DNA from 4 places in the Bradyrhizobium sp. USDA 372 genome. Region 2 is predicted to be linked to each of the others. Evidence: predicted binding sites of a transcription regulator. Region 2 holds the regulator's gene; each other region holds the start of a gene.

Region 1 (7,283 bases), 690 kb from region 2:
CCGCCTGAGAGGCCGCAACGCCGAAAATCAGCACGGGAATCGACAGCGGCAGCACCAGGACGGCCATCAACAGCCCGCCGCGATGCAGCGTCACCGCGAGCGCTGCGCCGATCATGCCGGTGAAGGTCAGCGCCGGGGTGCCCGCCAGCAGCGTCAGCGCCACCGCCGCCGTGGCGACCATGTCGAGGTTGAGCAACAGGCCGAGCACAGGGGTTGCGACAATCAGCGGCAGGCCGGCGGCGAGCCAATGCGCTAGCGCCTTGGCGGCGCAGGCGAGTTCCAACGGCGTCCGGCTCATCGTGATCAGGTCCAGCGAGCCGTCCTCGTGGTCGGCCATGAACAGCCGGTCCAGGGTCAGCAGGCTCGCCAGCAGCGCGCCGAGCCAGAGAATGGCCGGGCCCAGCCGCGACAGCAGCGCCAGATCCGGCCCGACCGCGAACGGCATCAGCACCACCACGGTCAGGAAGAACAAGACGCCAATCAAGGCTCCGCCGCCGACGCGGAGCGCGATCCGGATGTCCCGGCGGATCAGGGCGGAGAGGGCGGTCATGGGGCCTCGGACCCCACAGGGGGGGAGGGTAGGGAGAGCACGGCGCCCAGCCGCTCGGAAAGCTGAGGGTGCATCGGAATCATGCCGTCCCCCCGATCCGCAGCTCTCGCGATTCGACCCCGAGCGGGGCATGCGTCGCCGCGACGATCATGCCGCCGCCAGCCAGGTGCTCCCGCATCAATCCGGAAAACATGTCCTGACCGGCCACATCCAGCGCATTGGTCGGCTCGTCCAAGAGCCAGACTGGGCGGCGGACGGTCAGCAGCCGGGCCAGCGAGAGCCGGCGGCGCTGTCCGGCGGACAGGAATCCGGCGGGCAAATGGGTGGCGTGGTCGAGGCCGACCTTGGCGAGGCTGTCAGCCGCATCGAAGCGCTCTCCTCCAAGAAAATCAGCCCAAAACGTCAGGTTTTCGGCAACGCTCAGCGCCGGCTTCAGGGCATCGCGATGGCCGAGATAGTGGCACTGCTCCGCCAGGGTCAGCTCGCCATCGCCCCCGTCCAGCGCGATCGTCCCGCCGGCGGGAACGAGCAGGCCCGCGATCAGCCGCAGCAGCGAGGTCTTGCCCGATCCATTGCGGCCGACGACCGCGACGGCCTCGCCCGAGACGGCCGCGAAATCGAGCCCGGCGAACACCTCGCGTCCGCCGCGCACGCATCTCAGCCCGTGACCGGACAGCTGCATGTCGCCCTGGTTCAATCCGCTCACAGCCGGGCCTCAGGAAATCTTGGGGTAGCGCATGGGAATTTTTGGCTCGCGGATTGCTGCAGCACGATAGTGGCTGTGGCGGCGCGGTTAGAAAGCTTCTATAAGCCCGGAACTACTTGATGCAGCAACTCAACCTGCCCCTGCAAGCGGCCCAGCCTGATACGCTGACGGTGTTAAAATACCCTGCCGGGTATAACTAACAATTGGGATCTCCTACATGACCTCGCTCGACAGCTTCAAATGCAAAAAGACCCTCAAGGTCGGCGCCAAGACCTATGTCTATTACAGCCTGCCTACCGCCGAGAAGAATGGTCTGAAGGGAATTTCCAAACTTCCCTATTCGATGAAGGTCCTGCTCGAGAATTTGCTGCGCAACGAGGACGGCCGCTCGGTCAAGAAGGAAGACATCGTCGCGGTGTCGAAATGGCTGCGCAAGAAGTCGCTGGAGCATGAGATCGCCTTCCGCCCGGCGCGCGTCTTGATGCAGGACTTCACTGGCGTGCCCGCGGTGGTCGACCTCGCTGCGATGCGCAACGCGATGCAGAAGCTCGGCGGCGATGCCGAGAAGATCAATCCGCTGGTGCCGGTCGATCTCGTCATCGACCACTCCGTGATCGTGAACTTCTTCGGCGACAACAAGGCCTTCGGCAAGAACGTCACCGAGGAATACAAGCAGAACCAGGAGCGCTACGAGTTCCTGAAGTGGGGCCAGAAGGCGTTCTCGAACTTCTCCGTCGTGCCGCCCGGCACCGGCATCTGCCACCAGGTCAACCTCGAATATCTGGCCCAGACGGTCTGGACCAAGAAGGAGAAGATGACGGTCGGCAAGAAGACCGGCACCTTCGAGGTCGCCTATCCCGATTCGCTGGTCGGCACGGATTCGCACACCACCATGGTCAACGGTCTCGCTGTGCTCGGCTGGGGCGTCGGCGGCATCGAGGCGGAAGCCTGCATGCTCGGCCAGCCGCTGTCGATGCTGCTGCCCAATGTCGTCGGCTTCAAGCTGAAGGGCGCGCTGAAGGAAGGCGTCACCGCGACCGACCTCGTGCTCACGGTGACGCAGATGCTGCGCAAGCTTGGCGTGGTCGGCAAGTTCGTCGAGTTCTTCGGTCCCGGTCTCGACCACCTCTCGGTCGCCGACAAGGCGACGATCGCCAACATGGCGCCCGAATACGGCGCGACCTGCGGCTTCTTCCCGGTCGATGCCGCCGCGCTCGATTACCTCAAGACCTCCGGCCGTGCCTCGGCCCGCGTTGCGCTGGTGCAGGCCTATGCCAAGGCGCAGGGCCTGTTCCGCACCGCCAAGTCGCCCGACCCCGTGTTCACGGAGACGCTGACCCTGGATCTCGGCGACGTCGTGCCGTCGATGGCCGGTCCGAAGCGTCCGGAAGGCCGCATCGCGCTGCCCACCGTCGCGGACGGCTTCTCGCTCGCGCTCGCCAGCGAGTACAAGAAGGCCGAGGAGCCGGCCAAGCGCTTCCCGGTCGAAGGCAAGAACTTCGATATCGGCCATGGCGACGTCGTGATCGCCGCGATCACCTCCTGCACCAACACGTCGAACCCGAGCGTCCTCATCGGCGCCGGCCTGCTCGCGCGCAATGCGGCCGCGAAGGGCCTCAAGGCCAAGCCGTGGGTGAAGACCTCGCTCGCCCCGGGCAGCCAGGTCGTCGCGGAATATCTCGCCAATTCCGGTCTGCAGCCCGATCTCGACAAGGTCGGCTTCAACCTGGTCGGCTTCGGCTGCACCACCTGCATCGGCAATTCCGGTCCGCTGCCCGAGGAGATCTCGAAGTCGATCAACGACAACGGCGTCGTCGCGGCCGCCGTGCTCTCCGGCAATCGCAACTTCGAAGGCCGCGTCTCGCCGGACGTGCAGGCGAACTACCTGGCCTCGCCGCCGCTGGTGGTCGCCTATGCGCTCGCCGGCAGCGTCACCAAGAATCTCGCCACCGAGCCGCTCGGCGAGGGCAAGGACGGCAAGCCGGTGTACCTGAAGGACATCTGGCCGACGACCAAGGAGATCAACGCCTTCATGAAGAAGTTCGTGACCGCGTCGATCTTCAAGAAGAAGTACGCCGACGTGTTCAAGGGCGACACCAACTGGCGCAAGATCAAGACGGTCGAGAGCGAGACCTATCGCTGGAACATGTCCTCGACCTATGTGCAGAACCCGCCTTACTTCGATGGCATGAAGAAGGAGCCGGAGCCGGTCACCGACATCGTCGAGGCGCGTATCCTCGCCATGTTCGGCGACAAGATCACGACCGACCACATCTCGCCGGCCGGCTCGATCAAGCTCACCTCGCCCGCCGGGAAATATCTCAGCGAGCACCAGGTGCGTCCGGCCGACTTCAACCAGTACGGCACGCGCCGCGGCAACCATGAAGTGATGATGCGCGGCACCTTCGCCAATATCCGCATCAAGAACTTCATGCTGAAGGGCGCCGATGGCAACATCCCCGAGGGCGGCCTGACGAAGCACTGGCCCGACGGCGAGCAGATGTCGATCTACGACGCCGCGATGAAGTACCAGGAAGAGAAGGTGCCGCTGGTGGTGTTCGCCGGCGCCGAATACGGCAACGGCTCCTCGCGCGACTGGGCCGCCAAGGGCACGCGCCTGCTCGGCGTGCGCGCCGTGATCTGCCAGAGCTTCGAGCGCATCCACCGCTCCAACCTGGTCGGCATGGGCGTGCTGCCGCTGACCTTCGAGGAAGGCACCTCCTGGTCGTCGCTGGGCCTCAAGGGCGACGAGAAGGTCACGCTGCGCGGCCTCGTCGGCGACCTCAAGCCGCGCCAGAAGCTGACCGCGGAGATCGTCTCCGGCGACGGTTCGCTGCAGCGCGTTTCGCTGCTCTGCCGCATCGATACGCTGGACGAGCTCGACTACTACCGCAACGGCGGCATCCTGCACTACGTGCTGCGCAAGCTCGCGGCGTAAGCGCGGATTTGTGAACGATGGCTCACTGCGAAGTGAGTAGAAGCCTTAACGAAGGCGGCCTATCAAAGGCCGCCTTCGCGCGTTTGCGGTACGCTTCAGATGGGCCCGCCCGGCGGAATACCTCCCCTTGGACGGTGGCCCGGATGGATGAATGTACCGCGCCCCGTAAGACTACGGTGACCATCCGGCGATAAGATTTCCCCTGAGAGCAACGGTGTGCGGCGTTCGACATGACGACAATGACGGCTTCCCATCTGATTCCACGTTGGTCCGGTGCCCTCTGGTCGGGAGCTCTCGGCATATGTGCGATCATCGCCGTCATTCGTCCTGCCGAGGCTGATCCCCGCGCCGTCGTCGAATTGTTCACCTCGCAGGGCTGCTCCTCCTGCCCGCCCGCCGACCAGATCATCGGCGATCTCTCCAAGGATCCCTCGGTCATCGCGCTGAGCATGCCGATCGATTATTGGGACTATCTCGGCTGGAAGGACACGCTGGCGGATTCGCGTTTCTCTGCACGGCAGCGCGCCTATTCGCGCATGCGCGGCGACCGCGAGGTCTACACGCCACAGGTCGTGGTCAACGGCTCCACGCATGTCATCGGCAGCGATCGCGCCGGCATCGAGAACGCGATCGGCAAGACCGACAAGGGCAACGGCGTGATGAGCGTGCCGGTGACGATGTCGCTCTCGGGCAAGCAGATCAACGTGTCGGTGGCCGCGAGCAAGGAGCCCACGGTCTCGCATGGCGAGGTCTGGATCTGCTCGATCGCCAAGTCGGTGCCGATCGCGATCACCCGCGGCGAGAACCGCGGACAGCAGGTCACCTATCACAACGTGGTGCGCAACCTGCTCAAGGTCGGCGACTGGACCGGCCGTCCAGAGAGCTGGACGGTGCCGATCGAAAATCTCACGCGCGACGGCGTCGACGGCGCAGTGGTCTACGTCCAGGACGGCAGCCGCGAGCGACCGGGCCCGATGTTGGGTGCGGCGTACACGTCGCTGCATTGAAGCAAGCAGAACGTCTCAGCAACTGATGCTTCGCCATTCCGGGGCGCGCGAAGCGCGAACTATGCTGCGCAATTGCGCACCTGAGAATCCATCGATCCATTGTGCAAGCTGAGCAATGGATTTCCGGGTTCGCGCCAAGAGGCGCGCCCCGGAATGACAGTCACCGGAAACATCCCGACACAAACAAAAAAGGACCAACTTGCGTTGGCCCTCCTTGTCGTGCGTACAGACCCGATCCTGTTCGACCCCGGGGGGCTGGGGGCTGAGGAATCCGGAACCGAAAGGACCGGGTCAACGCACACCAGTCTTTTCGCAATGCAGGGCGGCGGGCGGTTGGCGGAAAAGCGGCGATACTATGATTCCTGCTAACGATCCCGTGACGGTTTGCCGCGACGGAGTTCCACCCTTGCGTGTGCCCCGACGCACTGTCGATTCGACCGGTTGAGCCCCTTGCGGCGCGGAACGGTTGGCGCAATCATGCAAGTGTCATGAACGCGGTTCCGGGGACGGTCTTCGCGGACCCGGGTCATAGCCGTGCGATGAGGAGGCGCTTCCCATGAGTCTGACGTCGGAGGATGCCGAGCCGAGCGAGCAGCGCGCGGCGGCGCGTCCCGCCGCGGCGCATGCGCCGCCGAACCGGGTGACCTTCAACCGGCTCGAGCTGCACCGGATTCTCAATCTCTACGGTCGCATGGTCGCCGACGGCGAGTGGCGCGACTATGCCATCGACTTCCTGAAGGACCGCGCCGTGTTCTCGGTCTATCGCCGTGCCTCGGAAGTGCCGATCTACCGCATCGAGAAGGACCCGCGCCTCGCGCGCAAGCAAGGCATGTACAGCGTGATCTCGGCGACCGGCCTGATCCTGCGCCGCGGCCACGAGCTCGAGCGCGTGCTGCTGGTGATCGATCGGAAATTGGCGGTGGTGTAGCGGCACGAACGCTGCCGTAGGGTGGGCAAAGGCGCACCGCGCCGTGCCCACGTCCTATCTCAATCGCCGCGAACGGTGGGCACGCTTGCGCTTTGCCCACCCTTACGAAACCGAGCTTACTTCCCCGGCACCGTGCGCGCGCCCTCGCCGAGGTCGCGCTGCATCATCACCGTGTCCAGCCAGCGCCCGAATTTCAGCCCGACGCTGGGATGCGTGCCGATCATCTTGAAGCCGCACCTTGTGTGCACGCCGATCGATCCGGCATTGGCGGAATCGCCGATCACCGCGATCATCTGGCGGAAGCCGCGCGTCTCGCATTCGGCGATCAGCCGTTCCAGCAACAGCGAGCCGACGCCGCGGCGGTGGAAGGACGGATCCAGATAGATCGAGTTCTCCACCGTGAAGCGGTAGGCAGGCCGCGGCCGGTAAGCGCCGGCATAGGCATAGCCGGCCACGCTCCCGTCCAGCATGGCGACGAAGTAGGGATAGCCGCCGTCGATCAGCGCGCGATAGCGGCGCGTCATCTCCGTAAGGTCAGGCGGCTCCAGCTCGAACGTCGCCGTGCCCTCGCGGACGGCCTGCTGGTAGATGGCGGTGATGGCGGGAAGGTCGGCCTCGGTGGTGGGCCTGATATCGGGTGCGGACATGGCGGGAAGGATAGAGCCTTCATCCGACTGCTGGAAGGGGGCTACGCCGCCTCCGCAGCGTCATTGCGAGCGCAGCGAAGCAATCCAGAAATGCATCCGCGGAGGGACTCTGGATTGCTTCGCTGCGCTCGCAATGACGGTGTTTGTGGCCGCCCCCGCGACCCCCCAAACAAAAACCCCGGCCTCTCGGCCGGGGTTCGTGTCGTTCGCTCGGTCCTGTCGCCTACTCGCGCTGGCCGAGGAGCTGCAGCAGCAGCGTGAACAGGTTGATGAAGTTCAGGTACAGCGACAGTGCGCCGGTGATGGCCGCACGCTCTGCGATGTCACCGCCGGCCGAGGCATAGCCGTAGATGTAGTCGTTCTTCAGCCGCTGGGTGTCCCACGCGGTGAGGCCCGAGAACACCAGCACGCCGACCACCGAGACGATGAACTGCAGCATCGAGCTGGCCAGGAACAGGTTCACCAGGCTGGCGATGATGATGCCGATCAGGCCCATGAACAGGAACG
Region 2 (7,283 bases):
CGCAGGGCGGCACCGGGCTCGGATTATCGCTGGTGAAACATATTCTTAACCGTCATCGCGGTCGGCTTCTGATCGAAAGCGTGCCCCGGCAGGGCGCCACTTTTACCGCCTGTTTTCCCCAGGCCAAGACGCCGGCTTAGACCCAAAAATCAAGCGATTTCAGTCGGTTGACTGTGTCATCCAGCTGTCACGAAACCTTCGTAAAAGCACAGCCGACCGCTCCTAAAGGGGCGGCGCGGGGAGCGCGATCGGGCGCGGATGGCGCTTCGCTCCCCTGTATGGAGACCAGCATGAATTTCCTCAAAACTCTCGTCGCTGCTGGCTTGGTCGCCGCATCGGCGACGGCAGCCTTTGCTGCCGACATCACGGGTGCCGGCGCGACGTTCCCGTTCCCGATCTATTCGAAGTGGGCTGACGCCTACAAAAAGGAGACCGGCAACGGTCTGAACTATCAGTCGATCGGCTCCGGCGGCGGCATCAAGCAGATCCAGGCCAAGACCGTGACCTTCGGCGCCAGCGACGCGCCGCTCAAGGCCGAGCAGCTCGAGAAGGACGGCCTCGTCCAGTGGCCGATGGTGATGGGCGCGATCGTCCCTGTCGTCAACCTCGAGGGCGTGAAGCCCGGCGAACTGGTGTTCGACGGCGAGACCCTGGCCAACATCTATCTCGGCAAGATCACCAAGTGGGATGATGCCGCGATCAAGAAGCTCAATCCGAACGCGAAGCTGCCCTCGGAGGCGATCACCGTGGTCCGCCGTTCGGACGGTTCGGGCACCACCTTCAACTTCACCAACTACCTCTCCAAGGCCAGCGCGGACTGGAAGAGCAAGGTCGGCGAGGGCACCGCGGTCGAGTGGCCGGTCGGCGTCGGCGCCAAGGGCAACGAAGGCGTGTCGGGCAATATCAGCCAGACCAAGAACTCGATCGGTTACGTCGAGTACGCCTATGCCAAGCAGAACAAGCTGACCTACACCGGTCTCGTCAACAAGGCCGGCAAGCCGGTTCAGCCGACCGTCGAGGCCTTCCAGGCGGCCGCCTCCAACGCCGACTGGGCCAAGGCGCCCGGCTATTACGTCATCCTGACCGACCAGCCCGGCGAGAAGTCCTGGCCGATCACGGCGGCGACCTTCATCCTCATGCACAAGTCCGCCACCGACAAGGCGGCCTCGCAGGAAGCCATCAAGTTCTTCCGCTGGGCCTTCAAGAACGGCGGCAAGGCGGCTGAAGAGCTCGATTATATCCCGATGCCGGACAGCGTCGTCCAGCTGATCGAGAAGACCTGGGCTGCCGAGATCAAGAGCTAAGTAGAGCTCTCGTGTCCCGGACGCGGTGCGGCCCTGGCGATGCAAAGCATCGTCCAGTGTGCCGCTCCGCAGAGCCGGGACCCACAAGCACCAGGCCCCGGATCAGCAGCGCACCGCTTCGCGCTGCACCGCATCCGGGGCACGGGACCGCCACCAACAACAAGCGTATATACGTATATAAATGGGTACAGGGGATCGGCGTGGCTGAGATGGCTGTCGAGAGCAATGTGATTGATGCTGCCGGTCCATATGATCGCGCCAAGGCCTTGAGCGCGTTCAAGCTCGGCGACGTCACCTTCTACTGGATCACGCGGTTGTCCGCGATCTCGGTGCTGCTGATCCTCGGCGGCATCATCATCTCGCTGATCGTCGGTGCGTTCCCGGCGATCAAGGAATACGGCATCTCCTTCCTGTGGACGCAGCGCTGGGCGCCCTCCGCCGATCCGCCGGTGCTTGGCGCGCTCGGGCCGATCTACGGCACGCTCGTCACCTCCTTCATCGCGATGCTGATCGCCATTCCCGTCGGTCTCGGCATTGCGATCTTCCTCACCGAGCTCTGCCCGCAATGGCTGCGCCGCCCGATCGGCATGGCGGTGGAGCTGCTCGCCGGCATCCCCTCGATCATCTACGGCATGTGGGGCTTCTTCGTGCTCGGCCCGTTCCTGGCCAACACCTTCCAGCCCTTCATGATCAGGGTGTTCGACGGTGTTCCCGTGCTGGGCGCGATCTTCGCGGGTCCCCCGTCCTATCTCAGCCTGTTCAACGCCGCCCTGATCCTCGCCATCATGGTGCTGCCTTTCATCACCTCGATCTCGGTCGATGTGTTCAAGACGGTGCCGCCGGTGCTGAAGGAAGCCGCCTATGGCGTCGGCTGCACCACCTGGGAAGTCGTCCGCAGCGTCGTGATCCCCTACACCCGCGTCGGCATCATCGGCGGCGTCATGCTGGCGCTGGGCCGTGCGCTCGGCGAGACCATGGCGGTGACCTTCATCATCGGCAATTCGTTCAAGATCTCCTCGTCGATCTTCGCGCCGGGCACCACGATCTCGGCCGCGATCGCATCCGAGTTCGCCGAGAGCGACGGCCTGCACCAGTCCGGCCTGATCCTGCTCGGCCTCCTGCTGTTCGTGCTGACGTTCTTCGTGCTCGCGGCCGCCCGGTTGATGCTGCTGCGCCTGGAAACCAAGGCGGGGAAGTGAAGTCATGAACCCGATCTATTCGCGCCGCCGCCGCTGGGACATCGTCATTCGCGGTCTCTGCATCGCAGCCGCTGCGTTCGGCGTCACCTGGCTCGCGCTGATCCTGATGACGTTGCTCTACAACGGCCTGGCCGGGCTCAACCTCCAGGTCTTCACCGAGAACACGCCGCCGCCCGGATCGAACGAAGGCGGTCTGCTCAACGCCATCGTCGGCTCGCTGATCATGACCGTGATCGGCGTCGGCATCGGCGCGCCGCTCGGCCTGTTCGCCGGCACCTATCTTGCCGAATACGGCCGCAACGACAAGCTGACCTCGGTGATCCGTTTCATCAACGACATTCTCCTGTCGGCGCCCTCGATCATCATCGGCCTGTTCATCTACGGCGCGGTGGTGGTGCCGATGCGGGGCTTCTCGGCGATCGCGGGCAGCCTCGCGCTCGCCGTCATCGTGATCCCGGTCGTGGTGCGCACCACCGAGGACATGCTGCTGCTGGTGCCGAATCCGCTGCGCGAGGCGGCCTCTGCGCTCGGTCTGCCGCGCTCGCTGGTGATCAAGCGCATCGCCTATCGTGCCGCGCGTTCGGGCCTCATCACCGGCGTGCTGCTGGCGACCGCCCGTGTCGCGGGCGAGACCGCACCGCTGTTGTTCACGGCGCTGTCGAACCAGTTCTTCAGCCTCGGCCTGAACAAGACGATGGCGAACCTACCTGTCACCATCAACAACTTCGTGCAGAGCCCCTACGAATATTGGAAGCAACTCGCCTGGAGCGGCGCGCTGCTCATCACCCTGACCGTGCTTGCCCTGAACATTGGCGCGCGCATCCTTGGCGCCGAGAGGACTGCAAAATGAGTGAAATGTCTGTTTCCGTCAGCGCGCCGACCGTTCATCCCGGCTCGCAGCCGCTGCCCGAGGCGCCCGCCAAGGTCACCGCGCGCAACCTGAATTTCTACTACGGTGAGCACCACGCGCTGAAGAACATCAATCTGACGCTCGGCACCAACCGCGTCACGGCGTTCATCGGCCCGTCGGGCTGCGGCAAGTCGACCCTGCTGCGCATCTTCAACCGGATGTACGACCTCTATCCGGGCCAGCGCGCCACCGGCCAGCTGCTGCTCGACCAGACCAACATCCTCGACGCCAAGCTGGACCTCAACCTGTTGCGGGCCCGGGTCGGCATGGTGTTCCAGAAGCCGACGCCGTTCCCGATGACGATCTACGAGAACATCGCCTTCGGCATTCGTCTGTACGAGAAGATCTCGAAGTCCGAGATGGACGGCCGCGTCGAGAAGGCGCTGCGCGGCGGCGCGCTGTGGAATGAGGTCAAGGACAAGCTCAATGCCTCCGGCCTGTCGCTCTCCGGCGGCCAGCAGCAGCGCCTCTGCATCGCCCGCACCGTCGCGGTGCGGCCCGAGGTGATCCTGTTCGACGAGCCTTGCTCGGCGCTCGACCCGATCTCGACCGCCAAGGTCGAGGAGCTGATCCAGGAATTGTCCGAGAATTACACGATCGCGATCGTCACCCACAACATGCAGCAGGCGGCGCGCGTCTCCGACAAGACCGCCTTCATGTATCTCGGCGAGTTGATCGAGTTCGACGATACCAGCAAGATCTTCACGTCGCCGAGCGATCGGCGCACGCAGGATTACATCACCGGCCGGTTCGGCTGAGGAGACGGAATATGGGTTCTGAACATACCGTAAAGGCCTTCGACAGCGACCTTCAGGAGCTCACTCGCCTGGTCGCCGAGATGGGCGGCATCGCCGAGCGCATGATCGTCGATTCCGTCGACGCGCTGATCCGCCGCGACGTGGCACTCGGCCAGCGCGTCGTCACCACCGACGCCGATCTCGACGCGCTGCAGAAGCGCATCGAGGAGCGCGCCGTGCTCACCATCGCCCGCCGCCAGCCGATGGCCGTCGACCTGCGCGAGATCGTCGGCGCCATGCGCGTTGCGACCGATCTCGAGCGCATCGGCGATCTTGCCAAGAACATGGGCAAGCGCGTCGCGGCGCTGGAGACGGATTTCCATCCGCTCAAGCTGTTCCGCGGCCTGGAGCACATGACAGACCTCGTGCAGCAGCAGGTCAAGAGCGTGCTCGACGCCTATGCCGCGCACGATTTGCCGGCGGCGATGGCGGTGTGGAAGGGCGACGAGGAAGTCGACGCCATCTGCACCTCGCTGTTCCGCGAGCTCCTCACCTACATGATGGAGGATCCGCGCAACATCTCGTTCTGCATCCACCTGATGTTCTGTGCCAAGAACATCGAGCGGATCGGCGACCACGCCACCAACATCGCCGAGACCGTGTTCTACATGATCGAGGGCCAGGCGATCACCGACAAGCGGCCGAAGGGCGACATGACGACCTTCGCCACGACGGTGCCGAATACCTAAGGAGCGACGACAACATGGGCGCACGCATTATGGTGGTAGAGGACGAGGAAGCTCTCACCGAGCTTCTCCGCTACAACCTCGAAGGCGACGGCTATGACGTCGAGACGGTGATGCGCGGCGACGACGCCGACACCCGCCTCAAGGAGCACATTCCCGATCTGATCGTGCTCGACTGGATGCTGCCGGGCCTGTCGGGCATCGAGCTGTGCCGGCGGCTTCGGACCCGTCCCGAGACCAAGCAGCTGCCGATCATCATGCTCACCGCGCGCGGCGAGGAGAGCGAGCGGGTACGGGGCCTCGCAACCGGCGCCGACGATTACATCGTCAAGCCGTTCTCGGTGCCGGAGCTGCTCGCGCGCGTGAAGGGTCTGCTCAGGCGCGCCAGCCCCGAGCGGCTCGCCACCGTGCTCGCCTATGGCGACATCGAGCTCGACCGCGACAAGCGCCGCGTGGCGCGCTCGGGCCGGCCGATCGATCTCGGCCCGACCGAATATCGCCTGCTGGAGTTCTTCCTGGAGCATCCCGGCCGCGTGTTCTCGCGCGAGCAGCTGCTCGATAGCGTCTGGGGCCGCGACATCTATATCGATGAGCGTACCGTCGACGTCCATATCGGCCGCCTGCGCAAGCTGCTCAATCTCGGCCGCGAGCAGGACCCGATCCGCACCGTCCGCGGCGCCGGCTACGCGCTGGATGATCGCTTCGCGAAGGCCGAGCAGACGTAGGCGTTTCGAGCTGTTGTTTGGCGAGCTGTGGCCACAATCTCAGCCGTCATCCCGGCGCGCGCGCAGCGCGAGCCCGGGATCTCAGCGCGAGCGCTTGCGCTCGTCGCGATCAACCCAAGGACTTTGTTTGGCGAAGACCCGGCGTGACCATCTCGCGCAGCAATTGCGCCCTGTGGTTATGGATCCCCGCCTTCGCGGGGATGACACTGAGTAGGTGGCGCCGTCATCGTGTGACGGCTGTAATCTCGGCGATCAACTAATCCCGCAAGCTCAGCGCGTGCTCGGCTTCGCCGGTGCGCGACGGCGGTCCGCTGCGGGCTGATAGGCCACGCGCGAATGCTGGGCGCAATAGGGCAGGCCCGAGAGCGCCTTGCCGCCGCAGAAGAAGAAATCCGGGCTCGAGGGATCGCCGACCGGCCAGTGGCAGGTCGCCTCGTTCAATTCCAGCAGCGACAGCCGCTGGCTCATCGGCACCACGTTGTCGTAGGTAACCGGCTCGGCTTCCACCTCGACCTCGAAGGCCTGCGCCAGCGCGGTGTTACCGCGCGCAACGGGTCGCGTCACGCGCATCATGTGCTGCGCGGGCCGTGCCTTGCGCGGCCGCGGCGCTGCCGATGAAGGGCTCTTGGCGCGGCCGGACAGGCCGAGCCGGTGCACCTTGCCGATCACGGCATTGCGGGTCACATTGCCGAGCTCCGCCGCGATCTGGCTGGCCGAAAGTCCGGCCTCCCAGAGCTTCTTCAGCTGCTCGACGCGATCATCGGACCAGGTCAAAACCGTCATTGCACCCTTTCCCTCGCAGCGCGCCTGCCATCCTGGAGCCTTCGCCGCGATTGCCTAAAGCCTTGAAAAACCCGTGCCGCCAGAATCCCTTAAGGCTCGCCGGGCGCGCTCAAGACGCCCGAACGTTTACGCCGGTACATGAGGACTTTTGGGATCAGAACTGCTGCACGAGATGTCGTATCTGACAGTCCAAACGCTACAATATGGCGTGACTCCCGCGCAAGAGTCCGCCGACTCGCTTCCACATGTTCCGTGGCGAAAAACCCGCAAAATCGGCACCGCAAGACTACGGATTCAGCGTTTCGCGAGGCTTTCCGGGCGGCATTGACACCCGTCTTTCCAAGCATAAGATAGTGCCACGTGCCGCCCTTAAAAGGCGGCACGTTTCGTTTTCCGGGGCCGGTCAATGGTGCGTTGCGCAATGCGTGCCTCACACCGTCCGCAACATTCAAGTGACGTCATGACTAACAGCGCCGCGCCGCATTTGCTCCCCGTCTTCGCCAGGGCCGACCTCGGTTTCGAGCGCGGCGAAGGCTGCTGGCTGATCGCGACCAATGGTGATCGCTATCTCGATTTCACCTCGGGCGTGGCGGTGAATGCGCTCGGCCACGTTCATCCCGCGCTGGTCAAGGCGTTGCAGGAGCAGGCGACGAAGCTCTGGCACATGTCGAACCTGTTCCAGAGCCCCGATGGCGAGAAGCTCGCAAGCCGCCTCTGCAATGAGAGCTTCGCGGACTTCGTGTTCTTCTGCAATTCCGGCGCCGAGGCGCTGGAAGGTGTGGTCAAGCTCGTCCGCCATCATCACTTCTCCAAGGGCCATCCGGAGCGTTATCGCATCATCACCTTCGAGGGTGCCTTCCATGGCCGCACGCTGGCGAC
Region 3 (7,283 bases), 3.3 Mb from region 2:
TGTCGATGCCGAGCGGCGACAGCCAGTCGGCAGGGCCGATGCCGGAGCGATGCAGCACCTGCACCGAGCCGATGGAGCCTGCCGAGAGCACCACCTCGCGCTTCGCGCGCGCCTCGATGATCTCGCCGTTCTGGATGAAGCGCACGCCGACGGCGCGGCCCTGCTCGATGATGAGGCGGTCGACCAGCACGTGCTTCTCGAGCCGCAGGTTCGGACGGTTGAGCGCGGGCTTGAGGAAGCCGCGCGCCGACGACCAGCGCCGGCCGCGCTTCTGGTTGACATGGAAATAGCTGGTGCCTTCGTTGTCACCGGTGTTGAAATCCGGGATGCGCTTGATGCCCATCTCCTCGGCCGCGTCACCGACGGCATCGAGAACAGCCCATGACAGCCGCGGCGCCTCGATGCGCCAACCGCCCCCGGCGCCGTGATGCTCGCTGGCGCCAAGGAAGTGGTCCTCGAGGCGCTTGAACAGCGGCAGCACGTCGTCATAGCCCCAGCCGGTCAGGCCAAGCTGGCGCCAGTGATCGTAGTCGGCAGCCTGGCCGCGCATCGAGATCATGGCGTTGATCGCCGAGCAGCCGCCGATCACCTTGCCGCGCGGATAGGCCAGCGAACGGCCGTTCAGGCCGGGCTCGGCCTCGGTCTTGAACATCCAATCCGAACGCGGATTGCCGATGGCGAAGAGATAGCCGACCGGAATGTGGAACCAGATCCAATTGTCGTCGCCGCCGGCTTCCAGGATGAGGACGCGGTTGTTGCGATCAGCTGACAGCCGGTTCGCGATGATACAGCCTGCCGTACCGGCTCCGACGACAATGTAGTCAAACTCACCTTCAAGCCGCCTCGGCATTCTGCTTCCACCCGAATGGTCTCTTTGCGTTCGTCTAATAGGCCGACGCAGCCGATCGGGACAAGCCCGGCCATGCCGGGTGAACAGGGCTAGACCCCGATTGCCGGCGGTTGGGTGGACCGACGCTTGCATGGTAGACAGTCCTGTATTTCCAACCAGCTCGAGACCTTCCATGCCCATCGTGAACCGCGTCGCCGACCTTCAACCCGATATCCAGGCCTGGCGGCGGGACATCCATCAGCATCCCGAGCTGCTGTACGATGTCCACCGCACCGCAGCATTCGTTGCGGACCGGCTGCGGGAGTTCGGCTGCGATGAGGTCGTGACTGGCCTCGGCCAGACCGGCGTTGTCGGCGTGATCAAGGGCAACAAGCCGGCCGGCGAGGGGCTCAAGGTGATCGGCATGCGTGCCGACATGGACGCGCTGCCGGTCGAGGAGCAGACCAATCTGCCTTACGCCTCCAAGACACCCGGCAAGATGCACGCCTGCGGTCATGACGGCCACACCGCGATGCTGCTCGGGGCGGCCCGCTATCTCGCCGAGACGCGCAATTTTGCCGGCGATGCCGTGGTGATCTTCCAGCCCGCCGAGGAGGGCGGCGCCGGCGGCGCGGCCATGGTCAAGGACGGCCTGATGGAGCGCTTCGGCATCGAGCAGGTCTACGGCATGCACAACGGCCCAGGCATCCCGGTCGGCTCGTTCGCGATCCGGCCAGGCCCCATCATGGCGGCGACCGACGAGGTCGACATTATGATCGAAGGCCTCGGCGGCCACGCCGCGCGTCCGCACAAATGCGTCGATTCCGTGCTGGTCGGCGCGCAGGTAATCACGGCCCTGCAGTCGATCGTCTCCCGCAGCGTCGATCCCCTGGAATCGGCGGTGATCTCGATCTGCGAGTTCCACGCCGGCAACGCCCGCAACGTCATTCCGCAGACCGCGACGCTGAGAGGCACCATCCGCACGCTGACGCCGGAGGTGCGCAAGCTGGTCGAGAAGCGCGTGCATGAGGTCGTGGCGGGCGTGGCGCAGATCACCGGCGCCAAGATCGACCTGCACTACAAGCGCAACTATCCCGTCGTGAACAACCATGCCGCGGAAACCGAGGTGGCACGGCGCATCGCCACGCAGGTCGCGGGCGAATCCCATGTGCACGAGATGGCGCCGCTGATGGGCGGCGAGGATTTCGCCTACATGCTGGAAGCGCGGCCAGGCGCCTTCATCTTCTGCGGCAACGGCGACAGCGCCGGCCTGCATCACCCCGCCTACAATTTCAACGACGAGGCGATCGTCTACGGCACGTCCTATTGGGTGAAGCTGGTCGAGGAGCAGCTCGCGGCGTCGTAGCTTTTCGTCACCTCGCCCCGCTTGCGGGGAGAGGTCGGCGCGAAGCGCCGGGTGAGGGGGACTCTCCGCGAGTCCATCTGTCACTATTTTCTCGGATGGAGCCCCCCACCCCAGCCCTCTCCCCGTAAGAACGGGGAGAGGGAGCGACTCTCAGAACATCCGCGAGAAGATCACATAGAGCGTCGCCGACAGCATGATCGCGCAGGGCAGCGTCAGCACCCAGGCCATCAGCAGGTTGCGGATCGTCGACCATTGCAGGCCCGAACCGTTCGCCGCCATGGTGCCGGCGACGCCCGACGACAGCACATGCGTGGTGGAGACCGGAAGGCCGAACACGTCGGCCGCGCCGATCGTGGCGGCGGCCACGAGCTCGGCGGACGCTCCTTGCGCGTAGGTGAGATGGCTCTTGCCGATCTTCTCGCCGACCGTGATGACGATGCGCTTCCATCCGATCATGGTGCCGAGGCCGAGCGCGATGGCGACCGCGATCTTCACCCAGTTCGGGATGAACTTCGTGGCGGCATCGAGCGATCCCTTGTAGGCGTTCAGCGTCGCGATCTCCTCCTTGGTGAGATCGTTCTCCTTGTCCTTCATCAGGAAGCGGATCGCTTCGGAGGTCATGTACATGTCGTTGCGGGTGTTGCCGACGGCTTCCGCGGGCACCTTGTTCAGCGTGCCATATTTGGCGACCTGGTCGCCGACATCCTTCACCAGCACGGCAAGCGAGGGATAGGTGCCCTCGTTGATGTGGCGCAGCGTGATGTACTGCGTCACGGCGGGGCGGGGATCGCCGATGATGCTGTGGCCGGCGCCCTTCGCCGAGATCACCTTGGCGGCCGCATCGGAGGTCTTCTGGAACTGGACGACCTGCGATTCCGGCAGCGCGCGGTTGAGCGCGTAGGCCGTCGGCACGGTGCCGATCAGGATCAGCATGATCAGGCCCATGCCCTTCTGGCCGTCGTTCGAGCCGTGCGCGAAGCTGACGCCGGTGCAGGTCGCGATCAAGAGGCCGCGGATCCACAGCGGCGGCGCCTTGTTGCCCTCCGGCGCGGAATAGAGCGCCGGGTTGCGCACGATGAACTTGAGCAGGAGCAACAGCGTGGCGGCGCAGATGAAGCCGAACAGGGGCGACAGCAGCAGCGCGTAGCCGATCTCGGTCGCCTTGGTCCAGTCCACGCCCGAGGTGCCGTCGCGGCCGCGCATGACGGCGTTGGCGACGCCGACGCCGATGATCGAGCCGATCAGCGTGTGCGAGGAGGAGGCGGGCAGGCCGAAAAACCAGGTGCCGAGATTCCACAGGATCGCGGCGATCAGCAGCGCGAACACCATGGCAAAGCCGGCGCTGGAGCCGACCTGGAGGATCAGCTCGACCGGCAGCAGCGAGACGATGCCGAAGGCGACCGCGCCGGAGGACAGGAGCACGCCGAGGAAGTTGAAGAAGCCCGACCACATCACCGCGACTTCGGCCGGCAGCGAATGGGTGTAGATCACGGTCGCCACCGCATTGGCGGTGTCGTGGAAGCCGTTGACGAATTCGAAGCCCAGCGCGATCAGGAGCGCGACGAACAGGAGGATGTAGGGCAGGTAGGTCGTGACCCGCGCGCCGGTGGCATTGACGTCGACATAGATGCTGTAGGCGACGAACAGCAGGCCCGCGGCGAGGATGCCGAAGAACAGGATCATCGTCAGCGGATTGAAGCCCTTGTCGAGATTTGGCCGCGAGGCCGGCTGGACGGGCGCGGGATCTGCTACCGCGCGGTCGAATGCAACATCGGTCATGTCTGGACGCCCCTTAACTTTCAGGTCAAGGCATTGTCCGCGATGGATTTGAAGCCTGGATGACAACCGAGGCGCGAAAGCCGTTTTCCTGCAAGTATGCCGTTGTCCTGCCAGTGCTTAGGCGGCGCGTGCGGCCTTCTTCTGCAAGCCGGCGGCGATCTTCAGATCCTCGACAAAGCGTCGATACTCCAGCACCTTGGCTTCGGGATCGGGCAGCCGCAGCAGATAGGACGGATGCACCGTCACGAGCGCCTTGCGCCCGTCGGGAAGATCGATCAATCGGCCGCGGTTCTTGCCGATGGGAGTGATCTTGCCGAACACGCTCTGCGCGGCAGTTGCGCCCATCGCCACGATGAGATCGGGCTGGATTGCCGAAACTTCCCGCTCATACCATTGCCGGCACGCCCGGATCTCCGGGGTGTTCGGCTTCTGGTGCAGACGGATCTTTCCGCGCGGCACGAATTTGAAGTGCTTCACCGCGTTGGTGACATAGACCTTCTTGCGGTCGACGCCGGCCTCCTCCAGCGCGCGGTCGAGCATCTGCCCGGCCGGGCCGACGAAGGGGTGACCGGCGAGGTCTTCCTTGTCGCCGGGCTGCTCGCCGACCAACATGATGTTGGCATTCTCAGGGCCTTCGCCGAACACGGTCTGCGTCGCGTCCTTGTACAGATGGCAGGCGCGGCAATGCGCGGCCTCCTCGCGGAGCGTTTCGAGATCGTCGGCAGCTGGCTTGCGTTTCATCGGAGCCTCCGGCCGCTTCTGAGGCTTATGCGGATCGGTTGCGGCATTGGCGATCATGGCACCGGTCATGCGTTCGGCGTCCTCGATCAAGGGCTTAATGATCGAAGCCTCGGGCAGGTTCCTCCAATATTTCTTCGGCATCTCGGCCTGCATCGCCTTCACCTTGAGCCGGGCCGGATTGAAGATGCTAGCGTAGTAACGCCGCCAGGTTTCCTCGAGACGGTCTTCGCCCGGCGCCTCGCTCTTGCTGACGCCCGGCGTGAACGAGAGCGCATGGCCGTCCCAATGCGCGCAGAGGTCCGGGGTCAGGATCGACCAGGGCATGTCGGCAAAGCGCTTGACGAAGAACGGCGCGGCGAGCTCGACGATATGATGCTCCGGCTCGAACCAGGCGACGTAATGCGCCTGGCGTTCCCGGCCGATCTCGCGGAAGCGGACGAAGGCATGCATCTTGTGCTCGTCGCGATAGACCGCTTTCGCCATGGAAGTGACGCGCGCGACATCAGGATCGGTCGCGACCTCGATGAGATCGTGGTTGTCCTTCAACCGGAACAGCAAGCGATAGAGGATCGCAAAGCGCTCGCCGTCGCGATGCAGGATCGCCGCCTTGGCGAGCTCGACGAATTTGCCTGATACGTTGAAGGTACCGTCGTTCACCTCGAGGATCGGAGACGGCGCGGGGGACGCGAACAACTCGGCTTCGCCGCCTTGCACGGTCCAGGTGACGTCGCTGGGCGGCACGTGGTGAAGCACGAGGCTGCGCGCGGCATTGCGCCAGCCGTCGAAATCGGTTTCGGTGTCGAGGGTGATGTACTGCATCAGAAGCCAAATCCCAGTTGCGTTGCCTTCGGCTTGAACCGTTCGATCAGCCCGGCGGAATCGAGACGATGCGATGAGGGGCGGTGATCGCTGAGGACGATGAACGGCAGCGCCTTGTTGCGTGGCACATGCAGCCGCGCGAGATCGGCGAGGCGGATCGTGGTGGTGCGCCTTGTTGCGATGATGCGGTCGACCGTCCTGGTGCCGAAGCCCGGAACGCGCAGCAGTTCCTCACGGCTGGCGCGGTTGACGTCGAGCGGGAAGCGGTCGCGGTGGCGCAGCGCCCAGGCGAGCTTGGGATCGATGTCGAGCGGCAGCATCGCGCTGTCGTCGACGATCTCGCCGACATCGAAGCCGTAGAACCGCATCAGCCAGTCGGCCTGGTAGAGCCGGTGCTCGCGCAGCAGCGGCGGCGCGCGCAGGGGCAGTGCGCGGCTGGCATCGGGGATCGGGCTGAAGGCGGAGTAATAGACGCGCCGCAGCCGGTAGGCGCCGTAAAGGTTGGCGCTGGTGTGGAGAATGGTGTGATCGGAGGCGCTGTCTGCGCCGACGATCATCTGCGTGCTTTGGCCTGCGGGCGCGAAGCGCTGCGGCTTGGCCTTTGTTTTCGTTGTGCGGTTCTCCTCGGCCTCGTCCAGCTTCAGCCGCAGCCGGCCCATGGTGCGGCGGATCGCGCGCACGTCCTTCTCCGGCGCGAATTGCTGCAGGCTCGTCTCCTCAGGCATCTCGATGTTGATCGAAAGGCGGTCGGCATATTTGCCGGCCTCTGCGATCAGCGCGTCGTCGGCCTCGGGAATGGTCTTCAGGTGGATGTAGCCGCGGAAGTGATGCTCCTCGCGCAGTTTGCGCGCGACGCTCACCACTTGCTCCATCGTGTAGTCGGGGCTGCGGATGATGCCGGAGGAGAGAAACAGGCCCTCGATGTAATTACGCCGGTAGAAGTCGAGCGTGAGCTTGACCAATTCGTCGATGGTGAAGCGGGCGCGTGCTACGTTCGAGGACGCGCGGTTGACGCAATAGAGGCAATCGTAATTACAGGCGTTGGTCAGCAGCACCTTGAGCAGGGAGATGCAGCGTCCGTCCGGCGCGTAGGAATGGCAGATGCCCATGCCTGGCGCGGTCGAGCCCATGCCCTTGCCGTCGCTGGAATCCCGCTTCTCGGTGCCGCTGGAAGCGCAGGATGCGTCGTATTTGGCGGCATCCGCCAGAATCTCTAGTTTGCGTTGCACGTCCATTTGGGAATCCCTTTGATTCAACTCATGAATCCGACAGCGCGCCAATTCGATTGACTCTTCGAGCACCGTTAGCTTTATATTAGAACATATCATGAACAAATGAGCCAGCCGTTGGTTCTTCTTTTGAAGACCACGGCACCAATTCCTGAAGGAGCGGCGAGCATGAGCGGCGCACGCATCAGCGCGCTTGCGACCTTGCGCAGCCAGATCGAGCGCATCGAGACGGCGGAGGTCATGCATCAACACGATCGCGTCGCGCTCGGCCACAGCGAGGCCGACAGCGCGCTGAAGGGCGGGCTCGCGCGCGCGGCGATCCACGAGGTGTTTTGCGAGGGGCGCCAGGGCGCGGCCGCGACGGGCTTTGTCATGGGGCTTGCGGGACGCGTGAGCGCGCGTCGGCCGCTGCTGTGGGTGCGACAGGATTTTTCGGAGCTCGAAGCCGGTGCGCTGTCGATGAGCGGGCTCGCCGAGCTCGGCCTCGATCCGCGCCGCCTGGTGATGGTGCGCGCGGCCG
Region 4 (7,283 bases), 1.3 Mb from region 2:
GGATACTCGCTCGTGCCGAGCGCGAAGCGCTCGAGCGAAGGCAGCGCACCGCCGTCGCCGATGAGCGCGAACGAGGCGATGGATGAATCCTGCACGACCGGCGCGCCGGTGTGGAACTTGACCCACTTCGTCACGTCCGCGCTCTCCGCCATCCGCGCATCGAGCCAGAGCGGCGTGTCGTGATCGAACAGCGTCAGCGCGATCGCGGCGGTGCCGCGCATCATCGTATCAGGCGCCCCCGCCATCGGCACGATGCGCTGAACCGAGCCCGGCCGCGCCATGGCATCCATGACCGAGCGAAAGGTCGATTGCGCCGACAGCACCTTGTCGGCGAACCCCGGCGGCAGTTCCGCAATCGTGGTCATGATCTCACCCCTCACCGCGCACCATGGTGTAGAAATCAACCTTCGTCGCGGCGGTCGCTTGCGCCGCCTGCTTGCGCCTGACCATAAGCTGCTCGCGCAACGGCGCGATAACGTCGCGCTCCACCGCTCCGCCGAAATCGCGGGACTGCACCAGCGCATCGCAGAGCGCGATCAGCCGCGCCTTCTCACCGTCGCGGCCGAGCGTGTAGCCGAACCCGACCTCGCCGCTCGCAAGCCGCACCGCGGCGCGCGACACCGTGGCTTCGCCGAGATTGAACGGCGCGCCGTCGCCGCCGACCCGCCCGCGCAGCATGACGAGGCCGTTCTCCGGCGTGCGCAGGTCCTGATGGTCCGGCAAAGGCAGGTCCGAGGCCAAGTTGCGGAGGCGAGCGGCGATCTCGCCCGCCTCCGCGTGCGCCAGCACCGCCATTGCGGCCTTGCGCTGGGCTTGCTGGTTGTTGTGCTGGGTCACCTGGTCCACCGAACCTTTTGACAGAACTTGCCGCATCGAAGTTGTCTATGATAATAGACAACTTCATAAGGACGCGCCATGACTGTTTCGTGACAATGCTGTGATTTCTGGAGTAGGTTTCCCGCGACATGAGCATGCAGGACACAGCCTCGTCGGGCGTCGCGCTATGGCGCCTCGTTGCCGACGGCATCGAGCGCGGCATCGCCGACGGCCGCTTTGCGGCCGGCGACAAATTGCCGGGCGAGATGGAGATCGCCGAAACCTATCGCGTCAACCGCCACACCGTACGGCGCGCGCTCGCGGCACTTGCCGAGCGCGGCCTGGTGCGCGCGGAGCGCGGCAGCGGAACCTATGTCGAGGCACAGAAGCTCGCTTATCCCTTGCGCTCGCGCACGCGCTTCTCCGAGATCGTCGGCGCGGATGGCCGCGAGCCGCATGGCCGGCTGATCGAGGCGACCGATGACGTCGCGACGCGCGAGCTCGCGCGGGAGCTGGGACTAAAGACCGGCGCGCCCCTGGTGCGGATCGAGGCGATCCGCCTTGCCGACCGTACGCCGATTTGCGTTTCCACGACGTGGCTGTCGGCGGACCTGTTCCCGGGTGCCGGCGCCGTGTTCGCGGCGACGCGCTCGATGACGAAGCTGCTGGAGCATTTCGGCGTCCGCGACTATCGCCGCGGCGCAACCCGAATCACCGCGGGCATCGTGGACGCGACCGATGCGGCACGTCTCGATCTAGCGCTGGGGCGGCCGATCCTGGTGGTGGACGCCACCGACCACGATCTCACGGGTAGGCCGCTGGTGACCAAGCACTCGCGGTTTGCGGCAGAGCGGGTGGAGTTTTTGGTGGAGTCGTAGCTCTCTCCACGACACCGGACCTGTAGGGTGGGCAAAGGCGCCCTTGCGCCGTGCCCACGATCTTTCTCGATCGTCAGAGGTGGTGGGCACGCTTCGCTTTGCCCACCCTACGGCACCTTTGCTCAGGCCACAGCCCTTCGCCCAATGATCGCAAAGCGCAGCTTGCCCGAGATGAAATCGATCGCGGCGACCGCGACCAGGATCATCAGGATCAGGAACGACACTTTCTGCCATTCCAGCACGCGGATCTGCTCGGCGAGCTGGAGGCCGATGCCGCCGGCGCCGACGATGCCGATGATGGTCGCCGAGCGCGTGTTGGATTCGATGAAATAGAGCACCTGTCCGGCAATCACGGGCAGCACCTGCGGCAGCAGGCCGAAGCGGATCTCGTGCAGCGCGCTGCCGCCGGAGGCGCGGATGCCTTCGACCTGCTTCTGGTCGGCGCCCTCGATCGCCTCCGAGAACAGCTTGCCGAAGGCGCCGAAATCCGACACCGCGATGGCGAGCACGCCGGCGAACGGGCCGAGGCCGACGACGTTGATCCACACCAGCGCCCAGATCAGGGTGTCGACGCCGCGGATCGAATCCAGGAAACGACGGACCGGGAAGCGCAGGATGTTCGACGGCACGATGTTGCGCGCGGCCAGCAAGCTCACCGGCAGCGCGAACACCGCTGCCAGCGTGGTGCCGAGCAGCGCGATCGAGAGCGTCTCCCCGAGCGCCTTCAGATAGACCGGCAGGGAGGAGCCGGGATCGGGCGGGATCATCATCAGGCTAATCCAGCCGAGCTGGCTGAGGCCGGCGAAGAAGCGCGACGGCGAGAAATCGAGATCGACGAGGCCGTAGATGAGAATCGCGAACGCCGCGACGATCATCGCGGGCGTCGCGAGCCGCGCCGAGGCCGGCCGATCGAACACATCGGGGTAGCGTGCACGCATCTCGCGCGTATCGACCTCCTGCGGCCTCGTCACGTCCGCGCCTCCTTGCCGAACAGGCGGCCGCGCAGCCAGCCGGTGGTGATGTCGATGATGAAGACCGTGACGATGATGGTGAGCAGGATGGCGCTGACGTCCGAATAGTAGAACTTGCGGATCGCGACGACGAGCTCCTGGCCGATGCCGCCGGCGCCGACGAAGCCCATGACGGAGGCTTCGCGGACATTGATCTCGAAGCGCAGTAGCGCGTAGCTGGCGTAGCCGGCGGTGACCTGCGGCACGATGGCGAAGCGCATGCAGGAGAGCCAACTCGCCCCGGTCGAGCGGATGCCCTCGACCGGCTTCATGTCGGCATTCTCGACGATCTCCGAGAACAGTTTTCCGAGCGCGCCGGTGGAGTGGATCGCAATCGCCAGCACGCCCGCCATCGGCCCGAGCCCGAAGGCGATGACGAAGACCAGCGCGAAGACGATGCCGGGAACGGTGCGGGCGAATTCGAGCAGGCGCCGCACGGTAAAGCGCAGCCAGGGCGCGGGCGAGGTGTTCTCGGCCGCGAAGAAATTGAGGGCGAAGGCGAAGGTCGCGCCGATCAGCGTGCCGACATAGGAGATCAGCAGCGTCTCACCCAGCATCTTCAGCCATTTGCGCCAGCCCCAGAACCACTCGCCGACATCGGTCCAGACCCGCTGGCCGCTGTCGAGCGTGAGGATGCGGTCGAAATAGCTGACGAAGTTGCCGAAATAGGTGAACAGCGTGCGCAAATTCACTTCGGCGCCGATCGCGGCGAGAGCCAGCGCGGCGGCAAACACGCCCGCTCCCAACAGGAGACGAAGCCGCCTGCGTGAAACCGCCTGGCGATAGGCAGCGTTGAGCGCGGCGAGCTGCTGCTCGGGGAGGATCGAAACCGCTGTCGTCATGGGGTCGAAACAGGTCCCGTCAAAGAAAGAGCCGGGTCTTTGGGACCCGGCTCAGGTGCATCGTCCCGAAGACTCAGGACGCCTTCTTCTTACGCAGTGCGTCGACGAACTTGATCAGCTCGATCGTGCCATCCCAGTCCTTGGTGGTGGCGGGATGAAAGCCCTTCTTCTGGCCGTCGGAGAGACGGTCGAACGCGGCCTTGTCCTTGGCCGGCGCGTCGAAGAACGCCTTGGCAATGGCGGTCTTGGCGTCTTCCGGCAGGTCGGAATTGTAGGCATAGGGGCCGTTGATGATCGGCGCCGATTTGTGGATGATGCGGAAATCGTCCTTCTTCATCGCCGAGCCGTCGGCGTTCTTCAGCATCCCCTTGGTCAGCATCTGCGCCAGCGTGGAATCGTCGTCGCTGGTCCACTGGTTGGCAGCGACTTCGACCGTGCCCTGCGCCAGCGCCAGCATCGCGTTCTCGTGGCTGCCGGTGAAGACGACCTTGCCGAAATAGGCGTCGGCATCGTGGATGCCCATCTTGTCGAGCTCGAAGCGCGGCACGTTGTTGCCGGAGGTCGAGTTCGGGTCGACGAGGCCGAGGTTCTTGCCCTTCAGGTCGTCGATCTTCTTGTAGGCGCTGCTTGCCTTGACGAAGAACACGGAATAGTAGCCGGTCGAGCCGTCGGCGTTGATGTCGTTGGCGAAGGCCTCGGCCTTGACGCCGGTCAGGCGGGCACGCGCGAACGCGGCCGAGCCGTAGCTGGCGATGTGGATATTGCCGGCGCGCTGGCCTTCGATCACCGCGGCATAGTCGTTGGCGATGCGCAGCGTGACCTTTACGCCGAGTTCTTTCGATAGATAAGTCATGAACGGTGCCCAGCGCTCGGTGACGCCCGACGCGTTCTCGGCCGGAACGACCGCAAAGGTCAGCTCGGGGTATTTGGCCTTCCAGTCGTCGGCCGAGGCGGAGGCGGTGAAAGCGAGCGCAGCGGCGCCAGCCAGGATTAATCTGCGAGTGATCATGATACCCTCTTCATCGGTTGGGGGTCGGTTGACGCAAACTGGCAATTGAACAGGTGCGATGCGGCTTTAGGCGGCCGCGGCGGTTCCGAGCGCCGGCACGCCCTCGGGCGCCGGGACAGGCAGGCCACCCACGACGTCGGCAGCTTCGAGATCGTAGAGCTCGCGCGCGACGTGATCGGTCAGCGCGGCCGGCGCGCCGTCGAACACCACGCGACCGGCGGCCATTCCGATCAGGCGGTCGCAATAGGTGCGGGCGAGATCGAGCGAATGCAGGTTGCAGAGCACCGTGATGCCGAAATGCTTGTTGATACGCAAAAGCGCATCCATCACGATCTTGGTGTTGCGCGGATCGAGCGAGGCGATCGGCTCGTCGGCGAGGATGATGTCGGGCTGCTGCACCAGCGCGCGGGCGATCGCGACGCGCTGCTGCTGGCCGCCGGAGAGCTGGTCGGCCCGCTGGGCAGCGAGCGAAGCGATGTCGAACTGCTCGAGCGCCGACATCGCCAGCGCCTTGTCCTGCTCGGGCCAGGCCTGCGACAGCGAGCGCCAGGCTGGCATCGTGGCGAGACGACCCATCAGGACATTGGTGAGCACGTCGAGCCGACCGACCAGATTGAACTGCTGGAAGATCATCGCCGAGCGGGCGCGCCACTGCCGCAGCTCCTTGCCGCGCAGCAAGGTGACGTCGACGCCGTCGAACAGGATGCGTCCCCCGGTCGGCGTCACAAGGCGATTGATGGTCCGCAGCAACGTCGACTTGCCGGCTCCGGATCGCCCGATCACACCGACGAAGCCACCGGGGGAAACTTGAAACGAAGCGTCGTCCACCGCGGCTTTCGCGCCGAAGCGACACGTCAGGCCTTCAACCACCAGCATACAGGGGCTCCAGAGTAGCTGGAGCCAACCGCTAACGCCCGTGCTTAACACTTGTGTGACACACGCGCTGCGATGCGGCGATCCTACGCACGTCATCCCCTGTCATCTCGTTGTCATGACATCGTCATCCAGCCGCTCGAAGAAAAACGCCCCGCCCTCGCACTTCGGATGCAACATGGCCGCCAAAGCTCTTTCGGTTCAGCCGACCGTCGATCCCTCGGCCAAGCTGCACGAGACCAGGCTCGGCGCCTATACCGAGGTCGGCGCCCGCACCATCCTGCATGAAGTGGCGATGGGCGATTACTCCTATGTCGTGAACGACGCGCAGATCACCTACACCACCATCGGAAAATTCTGTTCGATCGCGGCGATGACCCGGATCAATCCCGGCAACCATCCGATGCATCGCGCCACGCAGGCTCACTTCACCTACCGCTCCAGCGCCTATTTCGAGGGTGCGAGCGACGATTCCGAGTTCTTCGACTGGCGGCGCCAGCATCACGTTCATATCGGCCATGACGTCTGGATCGGCCATGGCGCGATCGTGCTGCCGGGCCGCAACATCGGCACCGGCGCGGTGATCGCCGCCGGCGCGATCGTCACCAAGGACGTGCCGGCCTACACCATCGTCGCCGGCAACCCAGCCCGTATCGTACGGCGGCGGTTCTCGGAGGAGATCGCCGGACGCCTTGCAAAGCTTGCCTGGTGGGACTGGGATCACGACAAATTGCGCGAGGCGCTGCCCCATTTCCGCAAGCTCGGGATTGAAGATTTCCTCTCGACATACGAAGCACGGGCAAGCTCACTCGCCAATTCCCCTGCCAGCAAACGAAGCGCGGTCGCGTGACAGACATATTCATCGAAGGCGGCCGGGCCTTGATCGGCGCCGAGCTCGCCGAAACCTCTCTTCTCGTCTCCGGAACGGACATTGCAGCGATCGATGCCTCTCGCGGCCGGGCGCGGCTGGCGCTCGACGCGCGTGACTTGCTGGTTCTGCCCGGCATCGTCGATCTGCATGGCGATGCCTTCGAGCGGCAGATGATGCCGCGCGCCGGCGTCGACTTTCCGATCGACGTTGCGCTCGCCGACAGCGACCGCCAGGCGATCAGCAATGGCATCACCACCGTGTTTCACGCCACGACCTGCTCCTGGGAGCCGGGCCTGCGCAGCGCCGACAATGCGCGCGGCCTGATGGAGGCGATCGAGCGGCAGCGCCCGCAATTCGCCGCCGACACCCGCTTCCACCTGCGGCACGAGACCTACAATCTCGATGCCGAGGCCGAGATTGCACAATGACTCAGCGAGGGCCGCGTCGACCTGTTCGCTTTCAATGATCACATGGACGGCACGGTCGCCGACATGGCCAAGCCGCGCAAGCGCAACCGCATGGTGGAGCGCACCGGGCTGTCGAGCGAGGATTTTGACAAGCTGGTCGAGCGCGTGGTCTCGCGCGCCGCCGAGGTGCCGGCTTCGGTATCACGGCTGGCCGCTTTTGCCCGCGCAGCCGAGGTGCGGATGCTCTCGCATGACGACGCGAGCCCAACGATGCGCCGGGACTTTCGCGAGCTCGGCGCCTTGATCGCGGAATTTCCGATCAACGAGGAAACGGCGCGCGCTGCGGCCAGCCACGGCGATGCCATCGTCTATGGCGCGCCGAACGTCGTGCGGGGCGGCAGCCACACCGGCTGGACCAGGGCCTCCGACATGATCGCCAAAGGGCTCTGCTCGGTGCTGGCGTCGGACTATTACTATCCGGCGCAGCTGCTCGCCGCGTTCCGCCTGGCCGCCGATGGCGTGGTGCCGCTGGCTCAGGCCTGGGATCTGGTCTCCGCCGGCCCGGCGCGCGCAACCG

Evidence for each region. The regulator PhoB, encoded in region 2, activates phosphate uptake and scavenging genes when phosphate is short. The targets are predictions, from matches to a motif close to TGTCATNNANCTGTCAT.
Region 1: a site for PhoB is predicted at 5,675-5,691, ahead of AB7M16_RS20075 (DUF2794 domain-containing protein). Genes of this name have one in related genera too.
Region 3: a site for PhoB is predicted at 4,023-4,039, ahead of AB7M16_RS31985 (inorganic phosphate transporter). Genes of this name have one in related genera too.
Region 4: a site for PhoB is predicted at 5,532-5,548, ahead of phnC (phosphonate ABC transporter ATP-binding protein). Genes of this name have one in related genera too.

Annotation. Positions count from the first base shown of each region.
Region 1 covers NZ_JBRJHR010000001.1:4,237,140-4,244,422, forward strand. Annotated here, with positions in the region: gene ccmB (heme exporter protein CcmB) at 1-550, opposite strand, end outside; gene ccmA (heme ABC exporter ATP-binding protein CcmA) at 630-1,232, opposite strand; gene acnA (aconitate hydratase AcnA) at 1,474-4,194, shown strand; gene AB7M16_RS20070 (DUF1223 domain-containing protein) at 4,425-5,201, shown strand; gene AB7M16_RS20075 (DUF2794 domain-containing protein) at 5,758-6,129, shown strand; gene AB7M16_RS20080 (N-acetyltransferase family protein) at 6,246-6,776, opposite strand; gene AB7M16_RS20085 (Bax inhibitor-1/YccA family protein) at 7,000-7,283, opposite strand, start outside.
Region 2 covers NZ_JBRJHR010000001.1:3,548,645-3,555,927, reverse strand. Annotated here, with positions in the region: gene AB7M16_RS16905 (ATP-binding protein) at 1-140, shown strand, start outside; gene pstS (phosphate ABC transporter substrate-binding protein PstS) at 291-1,304, shown strand; gene pstC (phosphate ABC transporter permease subunit PstC) at 1,514-2,503, shown strand; gene pstA (phosphate ABC transporter permease PstA) at 2,508-3,353, shown strand; gene pstB (phosphate ABC transporter ATP-binding protein PstB) at 3,350-4,171, shown strand; gene phoU (phosphate signaling complex protein PhoU) at 4,183-4,899, shown strand; gene phoB (phosphate regulon transcriptional regulator PhoB) at 4,914-5,621, shown strand; gene AB7M16_RS16870 (GcrA family cell cycle regulator) at 5,892-6,404, opposite strand; gene AB7M16_RS16865 (acetylornithine transaminase) at 6,865-7,283, shown strand, end outside.
Region 3 covers NZ_JBRJHR010000001.1:6,845,733-6,853,015, forward strand. Annotated here, with positions in the region: gene AB7M16_RS31975 (GMC family oxidoreductase) at 1-850, opposite strand, end outside; gene AB7M16_RS31980 (M20 aminoacylase family protein) at 1,023-2,195, shown strand; gene AB7M16_RS31985 (inorganic phosphate transporter) at 2,346-3,974, opposite strand; gene AB7M16_RS31990 (UdgX family uracil-DNA binding protein) at 4,092-5,534, opposite strand; gene AB7M16_RS31995 (putative DNA modification/repair radical SAM protein) at 5,534-6,769, opposite strand; gene AB7M16_RS32000 (ImuA family protein) at 6,932-7,283, shown strand, end outside.
Region 4 covers NZ_JBRJHR010000001.1:4,798,835-4,806,117, reverse strand. Annotated here, with positions in the region: gene phnH (phosphonate C-P lyase system protein PhnH) at 1-365, opposite strand, end outside; gene phnG (phosphonate C-P lyase system protein PhnG) at 370-846, opposite strand; gene phnF (phosphonate metabolism transcriptional regulator PhnF) at 966-1,694, shown strand; gene phnE (phosphonate ABC transporter, permease protein PhnE) at 1,817-2,665, opposite strand; gene phnE (phosphonate ABC transporter, permease protein PhnE) at 2,662-3,546, opposite strand; gene phnD (phosphonate ABC transporter substrate-binding protein) at 3,620-4,555, opposite strand; gene phnC (phosphonate ABC transporter ATP-binding protein) at 4,622-5,431, opposite strand; gene AB7M16_RS22615 (chloramphenicol acetyltransferase) at 5,607-6,278, shown strand; partial or broken gene AB7M16_RS22610 (alpha-D-ribose 1-methylphosphonate 5-triphosphate diphosphatase) at 6,275-7,283, shown strand, end outside.